DNA from 2 places in the Streptomyces sp. NPDC096152 genome. Region 1 is predicted to be linked to the other one. Evidence: riboswitches for the same ligand, from Rfam matches in the RefSeq annotation. Region 1 holds a riboswitch; the other holds the start of a gene.
The links. A riboswitch is a leader RNA that binds a small molecule or an ion and turns the genes downstream of it on or off. The one in region 1 is predicted to bind cyclic di-AMP.
Positions count from the first base shown of each region.

Region 2: another riboswitch for cyclic di-AMP. It lies ahead of ACIQ9G_RS32090 (M23 family metallopeptidase); the one in region 1 lies ahead of ACIQ9G_RS13980 (transglycosylase SLT domain-containing protein).

Region 1 covers NZ_JBIWFW010000003.1:815,164-822,820, forward strand. The annotation lists gene ACIQ9G_RS13965 (ABC transporter ATP-binding protein) at 1-524, opposite strand, end outside; gene ACIQ9G_RS13970 (outer membrane lipoprotein carrier protein LolA) at 565-1,800, opposite strand; gene ACIQ9G_RS13975 (polyprenyl synthetase family protein) at 2,312-3,322, opposite strand; cyclic di-AMP (ydaO/yuaA leader) riboswitch at 4,025-4,154, shown strand; gene ACIQ9G_RS13980 (transglycosylase SLT domain-containing protein) at 4,159-4,644, shown strand; gene ACIQ9G_RS13985 (HAD family hydrolase) at 4,761-5,573, opposite strand; gene ACIQ9G_RS13990 (FAD-dependent oxidoreductase) at 5,848-7,050, opposite strand; gene ACIQ9G_RS13995 (ATP-grasp domain-containing protein) at 7,135-7,657, opposite strand, start outside.
Region 2 covers NZ_JBIWFW010000011.1:81,765-89,421, reverse strand. The annotation lists gene ACIQ9G_RS32105 (DNA topoisomerase (ATP-hydrolyzing) subunit A) at 1-1,027, opposite strand, end outside; gene ACIQ9G_RS32100 (M16 family metallopeptidase) at 1,366-2,727, shown strand; gene ACIQ9G_RS32095 (M16 family metallopeptidase) at 2,724-4,112, shown strand; cyclic di-AMP (ydaO/yuaA leader) riboswitch at 4,364-4,524, shown strand; gene ACIQ9G_RS32090 (M23 family metallopeptidase) at 4,538-5,308, shown strand; gene ACIQ9G_RS32085 (GntR family transcriptional regulator) at 5,510-6,205, shown strand; gene ACIQ9G_RS32080 (HPr family phosphocarrier protein) at 6,436-6,717, opposite strand; gene ACIQ9G_RS32075 (GNAT family N-acetyltransferase) at 6,965-7,657, shown strand, end outside.

The DNA of each region.
Region 1 (7,657 bases):
GTCAGCCCCACCCGGTCCAGGGCGGCGGCGACCCGCGCACGCCGGGTGCGCGGGTCGGCGGACGGGTCGGCGGCGTCGTAGCGCAGCAGGTTGTCCCGGCCGGAGAGGAAGCCGTACAGCGCGGGCCCCTCGATCAGGGCTCCGACGTGCGGCAGCACGGCCCGCGTCGACCGGGGCATCGGGCGGCCCAGGACGCGTGCGGTGCCGGAGGTGGGCTCGATCAGCCCCATCAGCATGCGGATGGTGGTGGTCTTGCCCGAGCCGTTCGGGCCGAGGAAGCCGAAGACGCTGCCCGCCGGGACGGTCAGGTCGAGACCGTCGACGGCGAGCTGTCCGCCGCGGTAGCGCTTGGTGAGGCCGCGGGTGTGGATGACGCTCGGCCCCGCGGCCCCCTCCTCCGCCTCCGGACCCGCGCCCGCCTCCGGCCCCACGGCCCCCGGCTCCGCGTCCGGGCCCGGGGCGGGCGGACGGGCGGCGGGGCCGGCCGGCGGGCCGGCGAGCGGCTTGGCGGACGCCTCGTCCATCGGCTCCCTCGATTCGTCGTGCCCGCGTTCCGGACGGTTACTACCCGGCGTCCGCCGCCTTCACCAGTGCGCCCTTGGTGACGGCACCGACGTAGACCTTGCCGTCGTCCGTGATCAGCGCGTTGATCAGGCGCGTGGAGAAGACCGTGCCCTTGCCGAACTTGCCGGTCACCTGGTCGCCCAGCGAGCCGAGCATGCCGCCGAGGTCTCCGCTGCCGGAGTCCGACGGGGCGCCACCCCTGCCGCCGGTGTCGAAGGTGGCGATGGAGTTCCAGCCCTTGCCGAGCACCTTCGGGCCCTCCTTGGCGAAGTCCTCCCGGCCGCCCTTGGCGAGGTCCTTCCGCGAGGGCATTCCGGGCAGGAGGCCGTGCTCGGGCGCCTTGGCGCCGTCGTGTGCAGCGTCCTTCTCGTCGGTGACCTTCGCGCCCTTGGGCGGGGTGAAGGCGAAGGTCGAGGCGGCCGGCCTGGCGAAGCTCACCTGGGTGAAGCCCGCGTCCACGACGGCGGCCCCGCCGCTCGCCGGCGTCAGCGTGAACTTCAGCGGCAGCCCGGTCTTCGCGTCCACCGCGATGCTGATCGCACCGACCGTGGTCCCGGACTGCTTCGGCTTCACGACCAGCTTGTAGGCGTCCCGGCCGGCCACCCGCGCGGTGCCGTCGACCGTCACCGACGTGGTGTCGTCGACCGACTTCAGGGCCTGGTCGGCGAAGTCCTTCGGCGTGGCGGGGACCTGGTCGTGCCGCTTGCCGCCGTCCTGGGAGGCGGTGCCGTGGTAGACCTCGTTCGACTTGCTGTCGTAGCCCCAGACGTCCTTGCCGTTGTGGATGAGGCTGTACTCGGCGGCGCGCTCGATCAGCGACACCTTCTGCCGGTCCTCGCCGTCGGACGCGACGCGCAGGGTGTGCGTGCCGGAGGCCAGCTCGGTCAGCCTGGACGTCGGATCGGCCGACGAACCGTCACCGCCCCCGGCCGCACGGGAGGCGAGGCCGCTCTCCAGGCCGCCCAGGTCCGGCAGACCGAGGTCCGTGCTGACCTTCACCGTCCCGGAGAGCTGCTGGACGTCCGACTTGGCGATTTTCTCGATGAGTTGCTGCGCGGTGATCTTCGGCAGGTCGGGGTCGCCGGAGTCCGCGAGCGCCGGGACCAGCCCGATGGTCGCCGCCGCGACCCCAACCACCGCGGCCGGTACGACGTAGCGCGCGGCCCTGCGCCGTCCCGAGCGCAGTTCGTCGGCGTCCTCGACGCCGGTGCTCTCGTCGGATTCGTACGGTGCCATCTGTGCCTTACCTCCGTCGTCGGCGGCGGCTGCTCGTCCGCGCTCTCCCCGGTGCTCCCGGCATTGCGCGAGTGGGGCGGTGCACCCACCACCCCGAGCCGCCATTCTCACCCGAATCGGTGAGGAGTGGTGTTGTCCGTGTGTTCCATCTGACCAAATCGGCCGTGAGGATGCGTCAGACCGCGGACTCAACTCCGCCTACGACTGGGGTATGACGCCGGAGGGCTGCGTCTCCCCCGCCCCGTAGGGGGTGGTACGGAGCGGCGGGGCGGGGGTCGAGGCGCCCACGGGACGGCAGGGAGCGCCGACCTGCCGGCGCTGCCTGCACCGGCCTCCCGGGACTCGTTGGACAGAGATCCCACCCGTCACTCAGGGTGAACATCGTGAACAACGCCGTACTGCGGGGACCTGCTGAGGCCACAGAGTCGCGGGGCGCGGAGCTTTGAGGTCGCGGAGCTTTGAGGTCGCGGGGTCGTGAGGTCGCGGGCCCGGCTCCGTGCGGGGGCCGTCGCTAGCCGGCCCGGTGCACCACCGCGTCGCACAGCTCCATCAGCGCCGCCTTGGCGTCGCACTCCCGCAGCGGGGCCAGCGCGGCCCGCGCGTCCTCCGCATACCGCACGGTGTCCTTGCGGGCCTGCTCCAGCGCCGGGTGGGCGCGCAGCGCCGTCAGCGCCTCCGCGAGCCGGTCGTCGTCGGTCAGGTCGGAGTCCAGCAGCTCGCACAGCGCGACGTCCTCCGCCAGACCGAGCCGCGCCGCCCGCTCCCGCAGCCGCAGCACCGGAAGCGTCGCGACCCCCTCCCGGAGGTCCGTCCCCGGCGTCTTGCCCGACTCGTGCGAGTCCGAGGCGATGTCCAGCACGTCGTCCGCCAGCTGGAAGGCGACGCCGAGCCGCTCCCCGTACTGGGTCAGCACGTCCACGACGTTCTCGTCGGCACCGGACATCATCGCCCCGAACCGGCAGGACACCGCGACCAGCGATCCGGTCTTGCCGCTCAGCACGTCCAGGTAGTGATCGACCGGGTCGCGGCCGTCCTGCGGCCCCGCCGTCTCCAGGATCTGCCCGGTGACCAGCCGCTCGAACGCCACGGCCTGCACGCGCACCGCCTCGGGACCGAGATCGGCGAGGATCTGCGAGGCCCGGGCGAACAGGAAGTCGCCGGTCAGGACGGCGACCGAGTTCCCCCAGCGGGTGTTCGCGCTGGCCACTCCACGGCGCACCGCGGCCTCGTCCATCACGTCGTCGTGGTACAGCGTCGCCAGGTGGGTGAGCTCCACGACCACGGCCGAGGGCACGATCCCCGGCGCCTCCGGGTCACCGAACTGCGCCGCGAGCATCACGAGCAGCGGCCGGAACCGCTTCCCGCCCGCCCGTACGAGGTGCTGGGCGGCCTCCGTGATGAAGGGGACCTCGCTCTTGGTGGCCTCGAGCAGCCCTTCCTCGACAGCCGCCAATCCGGCCTGGACATCGGCTTCCAGAGCCTGGTCCCGCACGCTCAGCCCGAACGGCCCGACGACGGTCACGAGGGGTCTCCTGTCTGCTGGTGTCTGCTGGCGATTACACGGTTTGTCGATAGGTCGCTGCCCTCACTCAAGTCAGCGTATCCGGTCACGTTTCGATCACCGCTAGCGCCCACCTATACAGGCCAGGCGGTATCGGATCACGCCCGGTATGCAAGTGATCCATACATATGAGCGCATAAATATTGACTCGCCCCTTCTGATCCCCACACGCCACGTTCATACACACTCGTACGTCACCCTCCCGCCGAACGACTCACAGCGCGGCACGCTCGTGGCACCCGGGTGACACGCGAGCCACCCGCCGACGGCGTCCGACAGCACCCGGGTGGACGCGTGCGGAAGGAGTCCGATTAGTCCATCTTGGGACCTCAAGTCCCCTTGGTCGCGATTGCTCTTCGCTCACTTAAACCGTGAGTTGGGTCACACCCCTTCCTCGCTCTCACTCTGGCCGCATACCCGCGCTTCCCCTTTCCTCACGGGCGAGTTGACCCTGTGCGGACGCAAAGGATCAAGCACCCTATTAGCCGCACATCAAGGTCAATAGGGACGAGCTGTGAATCGCCTACTTGTTCAGGACATGTGCTCTCGCATACGTTCCCGGCCACCGGGCGGACGCCGAATCCTGCCGCCGCCCGCGAACCCATCGAACGAACCACGCATGGCAGGAGCGGGGGACCCAGGTAAGTCGCCGGACCGGACGCCGTACGTCGCACACCGCATGTCGTACGCCGCGCCGGAACGGCTCGGGGTGAAGCCGTGCCCTCAGGGGGCACGGCCGGGCGCCTCCCCGCCCGAATCCGACAGCTCACCTCGCAGGCGACGGAGAGGAATTCACCATGCCTGCCCAGGGTCTGCTCCGCCGTCCCCGCGCCACCCGCCTCGCCCGCGCCCTCGCCGCCGTCGGCACCGGTGCCGCCGTGCTCGCCCTCCCGCTCATCGGCGCGACCAACGCGTCCGCGGCCACCGCATCCGCCCCCGCCACCGCGAGCACGCTCGGGTACCCGAACAACCTCGACGGCTGGATCCGCGCGTCGCTCGGAATCATGACCAAGAAGGGCATCCCGGGCACGTACAACGGCATCTACCGCAACGTCATGCGCGAGTCCTCCGGCAACCCGCTGGCCATCAACCTCTGGGACTCCAACGCACTCGCGGGCATCCCGTCCAAGGGCCTGCTCCAGGTCATCGACCCGACGTTCACCGCCTACCACGTGCCGGGCACGGCGTGGAACATCTACGACCCGGTCGCCAACATCACGGCGGCCTGCAAGTACGCGGCCACCCGCTACGGCTCCATCGACAACGTCTTCGGCGCCTACTGACGGACGACGGCGGGTGCTCCGACGACGGTGGGCGCCCCGGCGGCGCCCACCGGCCGACGGGGCGGCCGCCCAGCGGCACCCGAGGTGCCAATGGGTGGGCGGGCCTCCGGGAGCGCCTACCGCTCCGGGAACAACCGGTCGAGGACGACGGCGATGCCGTCGTCCTCGTTCGACAAGGTGACCTCGTCGGCGACCGCCTTGAGTTCGGGGTGGGCGTTGGCCATGGCGACACCGTGGGCGGCCCACTGGAACATGGGGATGTCGTTCGGCATGTCGCCGAAGGCGAGGGCGTGTTCGCGGCTCAGCCCCAGGTGTTCGGCGGCCATGGCCAGCCCGGTCGCCTTGGTGATGCCGCAGGGCTGGAGCTCGACGGTTCCCGGGCCCGACATGGTGACCGTCGCCAAGGAGCCGACCACCCCGCGCGCGGTGGCCGCCAACTCGTCGTCGGACAGCACGGGATGGCGCAGCAGCACCTTGCTGATGGGCGCGCTCCACAGGTCGTCGCGCCGGTCGACCCGCACCGCGGGCAGCGTCGGGTGCGGCATGAGATACCCGGGCTCGATCAGAGTCAGCCCGTCCACCCCGTCCTGGTCGACCGCCGCGTACACCTGCCCCACCTCGGCCTCGATCTTGCCGAGCGCGGTCTCGGCCGGCTCCCGGTCCAGGGTGACCGACCACAGCAGGCGGTCCGCCCCGGCGTCGTAGAGCTGCGCGCCCTGGCCGCACACCGCGAGGCCCGTGGTGCCCAGGGCGTCGAGCAGCGGCCGCACCCTCGGCGCCGGCCTCCCGGTCACCACGAGGTGCCGGGCACCGGCGGCCGCCACCCGCGCGAGCGCGGCGAGGGACCGCTCGGACGGGGTGTCGTCGCCGCGCAGCAGCGTTCCGTCCAGGTCAGTGGCGATGAGGGCATATGCGAGGGAGGCGGCCATGATCAGAGAATACGGATCCGCCGCGCCGCCGACTCGACGGGAACCGGACGACGACGGCGGCCGCCTCATTCCCGCCCGCCCCTCCTGAACTCCTTTGTACGCGGCGGTTCTTCCTCCCGTGCCGGTCGGCGCGACCGTGCGGGCGTGAGGGGGGCGCGGCAGCGGCCTGGGGCTCAGGGTGAGCGAGATCACGGCACCACTCCCCGCCCCCGCACCGCTTCCCCCGCACCGCTCACGCCCCGTGCGCTCAGCTCCGCACTCCCGCGGCGTGTGCTCAGCCGTGTGCTCCCGCCAGGTGGGCGGCCAGCCTCGGGGAGGCGAACTCCGTCCCGCACACGAAGCGCATCACCGGCCCGTAGGAGGCGGCCGCGGGCAGACCCGTGAAGCAGAGACCGGGAACCGAGGAGACGTACCCGGCGCCCAGCTTCGGGGTGCCGCGGCTCAGCGCCAGTCCGGTGCGCAGCTCGTGGCCGAGGAAGTCCATGGCGGCGATGTCGACGCGGTAGCCGGTCGCGGCTATGACGTGGTCCGCGGTGAGGTCCCGCGTACCGCCGCCGAGGGTGCGCACGGTCAGCGCCGGGCGGCCGTCCCCGGCCTCTGCGCGGACGACGGCGGCGACCTCCTGGACCGGCACCTCGCCCTCGAAGCGGTCGCGCAGCCACCACGCGCCGAGCGGCCCGAGGACGCGGCGGACCAGGTAATGGCGGGTTCGGGCCGGGAGGTGGCGGTAGGGGTGCGGGTAGTGGCTGAGGGCCCACAGGGACCAGGCGCGGCCGAAGGGCGACTCGGGGCGCAGTCGCGACTGCCGCCACGGGGGCGCGCCGAAGGCGACCTTGCCGCGGCCCCGGGACACCAGCCGCACCCGCGCGCCGGCCTCCGCCGCCAGCACCGCCGTCTCCAGCGCGGACTGGCCCGCGCCGACGACGACGAGTTCCCGGCCGGCGAACCGGGACAGGTCGTGGTGCTGGGAGCTGTGGGAGAGCGGGCCGGTCGGGGTGGGACCGTCGGGCGCCGCCCCGGCCAGCTCCGGCGGCAGGTGGGCCAGGCCCGACAGGCCGGTCGCCACCACGACCGCGCGGGCGGCGAACTGCTCCCCCGAGTCCAGCTTCAGCTCGAATCCGCCAACCGGCCGCCGGTCGGCCGAGACCACCCGCACCCGCTCCAGGTCGGGCACCAGTCGCTGCTGGAACCACTCGCCGTAGGCGATGAAGGTCTCGACCGGGATGATGTCCTCGTCCGTCACCAGCCGTCGTGTGCCGGCCGCGTCGCAGTAGTCGGCGAGGGTGTGGCCGCGCTGCGGGGCGTCGATGTTCGAGGCGGCCGGGGTCGACTTCAGCAGCATCCCGGCGGGCATGTGGTCGCGCCAGCTCACCATGGGTTCGCCGAAGACGCGGACCGGGATGCCGCGCCCCCGCAGATGCGCGGCGGTGGACAGGCCGTACGGCCCGGCACCGATGACTGCTACCGGTTGGTTCACGAAGTCCCTCCCCAGGACGGACTGTTCGTCACTTCGTGGGCCGGCCCGGGCCGCGAGCAGCGGGCAGATGGGTGAACGAGCAGGTCAGCCGCCCGAACCGGTGGTACTGCCGCGGCGGTTGGTCCGCCACAGCTGATAGAGGTGCTTCGCGCCCGGCCGCACGAAGCGCGCGAGCATCGTGAGGAACGGCAGCGGGTCGTCACCCGCGAACCAGGCCAGCTCCGTCCCGCTCGGCCGGGCCGGCGCGTGCGGCGTCGTGTAGCCACTGCGGCGGTAGGCGAGCAGGGCGGGCAGGTCGATGTTCTCCACGACGTACCGGTGGCCGGCCCGCTGTTCCCCCTCCGGAACGGCGCGCCCGGTCAGATCGAGGTGCATGGCCCGGACGACGTCCACCCCCGACTCGTTCTCGAAGAGCCGGAACTGGGCGCCCATGCGCGGGTTGAAGTCGAGGAGCTTGTACTGTCCGTCGCGCCGGTCGAAGCGCAGGTCGAGGTCGATGATGCCGCTGAAGCCGATCTGTTTGATGAAACGTGCGGCGAGGTCCGCGAGTTCCGGGTTGTCGACGACGTAGGCATTGGCGGTCATGCCCGCGTGCGGCGGCCAGGAG
Region 2 (7,657 bases), on a different contig from region 1:
CGAAGGACTCCTCCATCGGCGTCAGCTTGTACAGCTGCTCGAGGACCGCCTCGGGCACGAAGCCGTTCTTGACCTCGATGACCAGGCGCAGGCCGTGCTCGCGGTCGGTGAGGTCCTTGACGTCGGCGATGCCCTGGATCTTCTTGGAACCGACCAGGTCCTTGATCTTGGCGATCACCTTCTCCGGGCCGACCGTGAAGGGCAGCTCGGTCACGACGAGGCCCTTGCGGCGCGCCGTCACCGTCTCCACCGTGACCGTCGCGCGGATCTTGAAGGTGCCCCGGCCGCTCTCGTAGGCGTCGCGGATGCCGGACAGGCCCACGATCCGGCCGCCGGTGGGCAGATCGGGGCCCGGGACGTGCTTCATCAGGGCGTCCAGATCCGCGTTCGGGTGGCGGATCAGGTGGCGGGCGGCCGCGACGACCTCGCCGAGGTTGTGCGGCGGCATGTTCGTGGCCATGCCGACCGCGATGCCCGACGCGCCGTTGACCAGCAGGTTCGGGAAGGCGGCGGGCAGGGCGACGGGCTCCCGCTCCTGACCGTCGTAGTTCGGCGCGAAGTCGACCGTGTCCTCGTCGATCGACTCCGTCATCAGGCTCGTCGCCTCGGTCATGCGGCACTCGGTGTACCGCATGGCGGCGGGCGGGTCGTCGTTGCCCAGGGAGCCGAAGTTGCCGTGACCGTCGACCAGGGGCACCCGCATGGAGAAGGGCTGCGCCATGCGCACCAGGGCGTCGTAGATCGACGCGTCGCCGTGCGGGTGGAGCTTGCCCATGACCTCGCCGACGACGCGAGCGCACTTCACGTAGCCGCGTTCGGGGCGCAGGCCCATCTCGTTCATCTGGTAGACGATGCGGCGGTGGACCGGCTTGAGGCCGTCCCGGGCGTCCGGCAGGGCGCGCGAGTAGATGACCGAGTACGCGTACTCGAGGAAGGAGCCCTGCATCTCGTCGACGACGTCGATGTCGAGGATCCTCTCCTCGTACGGCTCGTCGGGCGGCGGGGTCTTCGTGCTGCGGCGGGCCATCGCTGCCGGCTCCTTGCTGAAGCGTTGACGGGATCTGACGCGGACCATTGTGGACCGCGCGACTGACAGTGCGGACCAGGACCCGGCACCCGTTGCTTCACCCGGGGTTCCAAGGGGCCGTCGGAGCCGCCCCCCGGGGGTGGCGAGGCGACGGTTGCGGCACCCGCGGGGCGTGCGCGGCGCGGCACCCCGCTCTCGCTTTCGGCCCGCCCTCCCGTGCTCGCTCTCGGCGTACGACCTCCGGGAACTTCGCCAGGCGTGCGCGCGCTTGCATACAGTGGCAGGACGGCAGGAAAACGGCGGTTTCGACGACCGCCACCGCGATCGAAGGGACGTACATGCCCAAGGGTCACACGGCCACAGCCGAGGCAGGCTCCGGCGGCCTGACAGCGACCGAGCACCGCCTGGCCAACGGCCTGCGCGTGGTGCTCTCCGAGGACCACCTGACCCCGGTCGCGGCGGTGTGCCTCTGGTACGACGTCGGCTCCCGCCACGAGGTCAAGGGACGTACCGGTCTGGCTCACCTTTTCGAGCACTTGATGTTCCAGGGCTCCGCGCAGGTGAAGGGCAACGGCCACTTCGAGCTGGTGCAGGGCGCGGGCGGCTCGCTGAACGGCACCACCAGCTTCGAGCGCACCAACTACTTCGAGACCATGCCCGCCCACCAGCTCGAGCTCGCCCTCTGGCTGGAGGCCGACCGTATGGGCTCGCTGCTCGCGGCCCTCGACGAGGAGTCGATGGAGAACCAGCGGGACGTCGTCAAGAACGAGCGCCGCCAGCGCTACGACAACGTTCCGTACGGCACCGCGTTCGAGAGGCTCACCGCGCTCGCCTACCCGGAGGGCCACCCGTACCACCACACGCCCATCGGCTCGATGGCCGACCTGGACGCGGCCACGCTGGAGGACGCGCGCGCGTTCTTCCGCACGTACTACGCGCCCAACAACGCCGTCCTGTCCGTGGTGGGCGACATCGACCCCGAGCGGACGCTCGCCTGGATCGAGAAGTACTTCGGCTCCATCACCTCGCACAACGGCAAGCCGCAGCCCCGCGACGGCTCCCTGCCCGAGGTCATCGGCGAGCAGCTGCGCGAGGTCGTCGAGGAGGAGGTCCCGGCGCGGGCGCTGATGGCCGCCTACCGGCTGCCGCACGACGGCACGCGCGCGTGCGACGCGGCGGACCTGGCCCTGACCGTCCTGGGCGGCGGCGAGTCCTCCCGCCTCTACAACCGGCTGGTGCGCCGGGACCGCACGGCCGTCGCGGCCGGGTTCGGCCTGCTGCGGCTGGCCGGCGCGCCCTCCCTGGGCTGGCTGGACGTGAAGACCTCCGGTGACGTCGAGGTCCCGGTCATCGAGGCCGCCATCGACGAGGAGCTCGCCCGGTTCGCCGAGGAGGGCCCGACCGCCGAGGAGATGGAGCGGGCCCAGGCCCAGCTGGAGCGCGAGTGGCTGGACCGGCTCGGCACCGTCGCGGGCCGCGCCGACGAACTGTGCCGCTACACCGTCCTGTTCGACGACCCGCAGCTCGCCCTCACCGCCGTGCACCGCGTTCTGGAGATCACGCCGGAGGAGGTCCAGGAGGTCGCCAAGGCCCGCCTGCGCTCCGACAACCGCGCGGTGCTCGTCTACGAGCCGGTCGCGGCCGAGACCGAGGGCGCGGACGCCGCGGCCACCGACGACACCGAGGAGGCGGCGAAGTGACCGAGCTCGCCACGATGGAGTTCCACCCCCGGCCGCAGGCGGGCGAGGCCAGGCCGTGGGCGTTCCCGGCCCCCGAGCGCGGGACGCTGGACAACGGTCTGACGGTGCTGCGCTGCCACCGTCCCGGCCAGCAGGTCGTCGCCGTCGAGGTGCTGCTGGACGCGCCCCTGGAGGCGGAGCCGGCCGGCCTGGACGGCGTCGGCACGATCATGGCGCGGGCCTTCTCCGAGGGCACCGACAAGCACTCCGCCGAGGAGTTCGCCGCCGAGCTGGAGCGCGCCGGCGCCACTCTCGACGCGCACGCCGACCACCCCGGCGTCCGCCTGAGCCTGGAGGTCCCGGCGTCGCGCCTGGCCAAGGGGCTCGGCCTGCTCTCCGACGCGCTGCGGGCCCCCGCCTTCACCGAGAGCGAGGTCGAGCGGCTGGTGCGCAACCGGCTCGACGAGATCCCGCACGAGCTGGCCAACCCGTCCCGCCGCGCCGCCAAGGAGCTCTCCAAGGAGCTGTTCCCGGCCTCCTCGCGCATGTCGCGCCCGCGCCAGGGCACCGAGGAGACGGTCCGGACCATCGACTCGGCGGCGGTCCGCGCCTTCTACGACCGCCACGTCCGCCCCGCCACGGCCACCACCGTGGTCGTCGGCGACCTCACCGGCATCGACCTCGACGCGCTGCTCGGCGAGACCCTGGGCGCGTGGAGCGGCTCGCAGGCCAAGCCGCGGCCCGTGCCGCCCGTCACCGCCGACGACACCGGCCGCGTGGTGATCGTGGACCGCCCGGGCGCCGTCCAGACGCAGTTGCTCATCGGCCGTATCGGCCCCGACCGGCACGACCGCGTGTGGCCCGCCCAGGTGCTGGGCACCTACTGCCTCGGCGGCACCCTCACCTCCCGTCTGGACCGCGTCCTGCGCGAGGAGAAGGGCTACACCTACGGCGTGCGGGCGTTCGGCCAGGTGCTGCGCTCCGCTCCCGACGGCTCGGGCGCCTCGATGCTCGCGATCAGCGGCTCCGTCGACACCCCGAACACCGGCCCGGCGCTGGGGGACCTGTTCACGGTCCTGCGCAAGCTCGCCGCCGACGGTCTGACCGACGCCGAGCGGGACGTCGCCGTGCAGAACCTGGTGGGCGTGGCACCGCTCAAGTACGAGACGGCGTTGGCCGTGGCGGGCACGCTGGCCGACCAGGTCGAGCAGCACCTGCCCGACGACTACCAGGCGACGCTGTACCAGCAGCTCGCCGCGACCGGCACGGTGGAGGCCACCGCGGCGGTCGTCAACGCCTTCCCGGTGGACCGCCTGGTGACCGTCCTCGTCGGTGACGCGGCGCAGATCAAGGAGCCGGTCGAGGCCCTCGGCATCGGTCAAGTCGGCGTCGTGGCAGCCGAATAGGCGGCCGCGGCGCCCGCGCGGCACGGGTCCGCGCCCACCCACCCGCGCGGGCGGCCGGCGAGCGGTACGCGTGAGGGAGCCCCGGTGGCCGAAGTGTCACCGGGGCTCCCTGATGTCCGAATTGAGGGAGAGGCTGCCTTTCTGCCCTGTGTCCTGCGCTACAAAACCCACCATTCGTTTGGGATTTGAAAGCGGGCCCGTTTAGCGTCGGTCCGGCTGTCCGTCAGGCAACGCGCCGCGCCCGCGGCACCGGACAGTCATCGCCGAGTCCCCGTACGGCGCGAGCCAGGGGAGCCGGGGACCCACCGTCCCTGGGGTGAATCGGACACCCGCGCGTGCCGCGAGGGGGTCCGTAGGAGACCTTCCTGCTCCGAACCCGTCAGCTAACCCGGTAGGCGAGAAGGAAGGAAAGGAACAACGTCTGCATGGCGTTCACCCGCGCCACCGGGAAGCACCGTCGTCCCAGCCGGATGCACCGCACCACCGCACGCGCGGTGGGCGTCGCCGCCCTCACCACCTCCGGCGTCCTCGGCACCCTCTCCGCCGCCCCGGCCCTGGCCGCCGAGACGCCCGCTCCCGAGGACACCGGTCTCACCCCGGTCGTCACCATCGGTGACTCCGTCGCCGAGAAGATCGACGCACAGGCCGTCGCCCAGCACCGGGCCGCCGCCCAGAAGCAGGCCGAGGAGGCCGCGCGCGAGAAGGCCGCCGAGCAGGCGCGGAAGGCCCGCGAGGCGGCGCGTGAGGCCAAGGAGCGCGCGGCCCGCGCGGCCGAGCGCAAGCGCCTCAACACCTTCGTGGCGCCGATCTCCGACTCCTACGTCTCCACCGGGTACAAGACCGGCGGCACCCTGTGGTCGTCCGGCTCCCACACCGGTATCGACTTCCACGCCTCCAGCGGCACCGCCGTCCACGCGGTCGGCACGGGCACCGTCGTGAACACGGGCTGGGGCGGGGCGTACGGCAACCAGGTCGTGATCAGGATGGCCGACGGCATGTACACCATGTACGGCCACCTGTCGTCCATCGGCGTCTCGGTGGGCCAGAAGGTCGTGCCGGGCCAGCAGATCGGGCTCTCCGGCGCCACCGGCAACGTCACCGGACCGCACCTGCACTTCGAGGCCCGCACCACCCCGGAGTACGGCTCCGACATCGACCCCGTCGCCTACCTCCGCAAGCACGGCGTCGACGTCTGACGCGGCACCGGCGCCGCCCGCCTCCCGCGCATCCGAAGCCCCGGCTCTCGCAGCCGGGGCTTTCGGCGTTTAGGACGCCCCGCTGTCCAAAAAAACTCCATGGATTCCGACCCGCCGTCGGAAATTCCGGCTCATTGCAATAGAGTCACGGAACGGGCGTCCATCGTCGACGTTTCACGGGGATTAAGGCGGAGGTCGGTCATGCGTATTCCGGCGCACTCGGTGTGCACGGCGATCCGGGACGACATCGTCGCAGGCGTCCACGAGCGCGGCAGCCGGCTCACCGAGGAAGTCCTCGCGCGCCGCTACGGCGTCTCGCGCGTCCCCGTGCGCGAGGCCCTGCGCACCCTGGAGGCCGAGGGTTTCGTGGTGACCCGGCGGCACGCGGGCGCGTGTGTGGCCGAGCCGACCGAGCAGGAGGCGGCGGACCTGCTGGAGATGCGGATGCTCCTGGAGCCCCTCGGCGCCGCCCGCGCGGCCCAGCGCCGCACCGAGGCCCATCTGAAGGTCCTGCGCGGCCTGGTCAGGCTGGGCCAGGAACGGGCCCGCAGGGGCAGCAGCGAGGACCTGCGCTCCCTGGGCGGCTGGTTCCACGAGACGCTCGCCCAGGCCTCCGGCAGCCCCGCGCTGACCTCGATGCTGACCCAGCTGCGGCACAAGATCTCCTGGATGTACACGGTCGCGGCGCCGGCCGACCCGGTGGAGTCCTGGGTGGAGCACGGCGCCATCGTGGACGCCGTCGCGCGGGGCGACGGCGAGCGGGCGCGGACGGTCACCGCCGTGCACACCGAGCGCGCGACGGCCGCGCACCGGCTGCGTCCGCCCGGCGCCGCGCCCCGCGCCGACCGTGTGAGGACTTCGCAACATCCCGTAAACACGTCGGGCCCGTGCTATTAACACGAGCACCGTATACAAAGAAGGGATATTCGGCCGAGGTGTATTTCGGCTGCCCTTTTCCATGACCCCGGGAATTTCCGATCGGCGTGCCCCGAGGGGTGCGCGCCGTCCCAGGACGAATGTCCGCGCCAATTCGTCGGACCCGCCGAAACGTCGGACGGACCCGCCGGAACGCAGGAGGCCGCGCCGCCCGGAAAGGGCGACGCCGCCTCCTGCGCGCGGTGAGGCGGTCAGACCGTCTCGGGGAGCTCCTCGAGCCCCTCGGCGACCAGCTTGGCCAGCCGGTCGAGGGCGATCTCCGCGCCCTCGGCGTCGGAGGCCAGGACGACCTCCTCGCCGCCCTGGGCGCCGAGGCCGAGGACGGCCAGCATGGAGGCCGCGTTGACGGGGGTGCCGTCGGCCTTGGCGATCGTCACGGGGACCCCTGCGGCCGTGGCCGCCCGGACGAAGATGGAAGCGGGGCGGGCGTGGAGGCCCTCGGCCCAGCCGACGTTGACGCGGCGCTCAGCCATGTGATGCTGCCCTTCAGGTGTTCAGGGTTGTCTAGACCAGTTTTCCATATCGCGCGGCACCCTCCCGGAGCGGTCCGGTGTTCCGTACCCGGGAGGGCGTCGGGCCGCGGCCTCGGCCCGACATGTGCCTCCCACAGACTGCCTCGCGCCGTCGCCCTCGCGCCAGGGCGCGCCGTGCGGACCCCGACCGGACAGGCCCGGGTCCGCACTGATCCGAAAGGAAGATCCTGGCCGTACTCTGGGGCCCATGCAGAGCTCGTCGGACCGGCATGTGTACCCCGCCCACTGGGAGGCCGACGTGGTGCTGCGCGACGGCGGCACCGCACGGATCCGCCCCATCACCGTCGACGACGCCGACCGCCTGGTCAGCTTCTACGAGCAGGTGTCGGACGAGTCGAAGTACTACCGTTTCTTCGCGCCCTACCCACGCCTGTCCGCGAAGGACGTCCGCCGCTTCACGCACCACGACTTCGTGGACCGGGTGGGCCTCGCGGCCACGGTGGGCGGCGAGTTCATCGCCACCGTGCGCTACGACCGCATCGGCGCCGACGGCATGGCCGCGACGGGTCCCTCCGACGAGGCCGAGGTCGCCTTCCTCGTGCAGGACGCGCACCAGGGGCGCGGGGTCGCCTCCGCCCTCCTGGAGCACATCGCCGCCGTCGCGCGCGAGCGCGGCATCCGGCGCTTCACCGCCGAGGTGCTGCCCGCCAACAACAAGATGATCAAGGTGTTCACGGACGCCGGCTACACGCAGAAGCGCAGCTTCGAGGACGGCGTCGTCCACCTGGAGTTCGGCATCGAGCCGACGGACCGCTCGCTGGCGGTGCAGCGCGCCCGGGAACAGCGAGCCGAGGGCCGGTCGGTACGGCGCCTGCTGGCGCCCGGGTCGGTCGCTGTCGTCGGAGTCGGCCGCACCCCCGGCGGCGTGGGCCGCAGCATC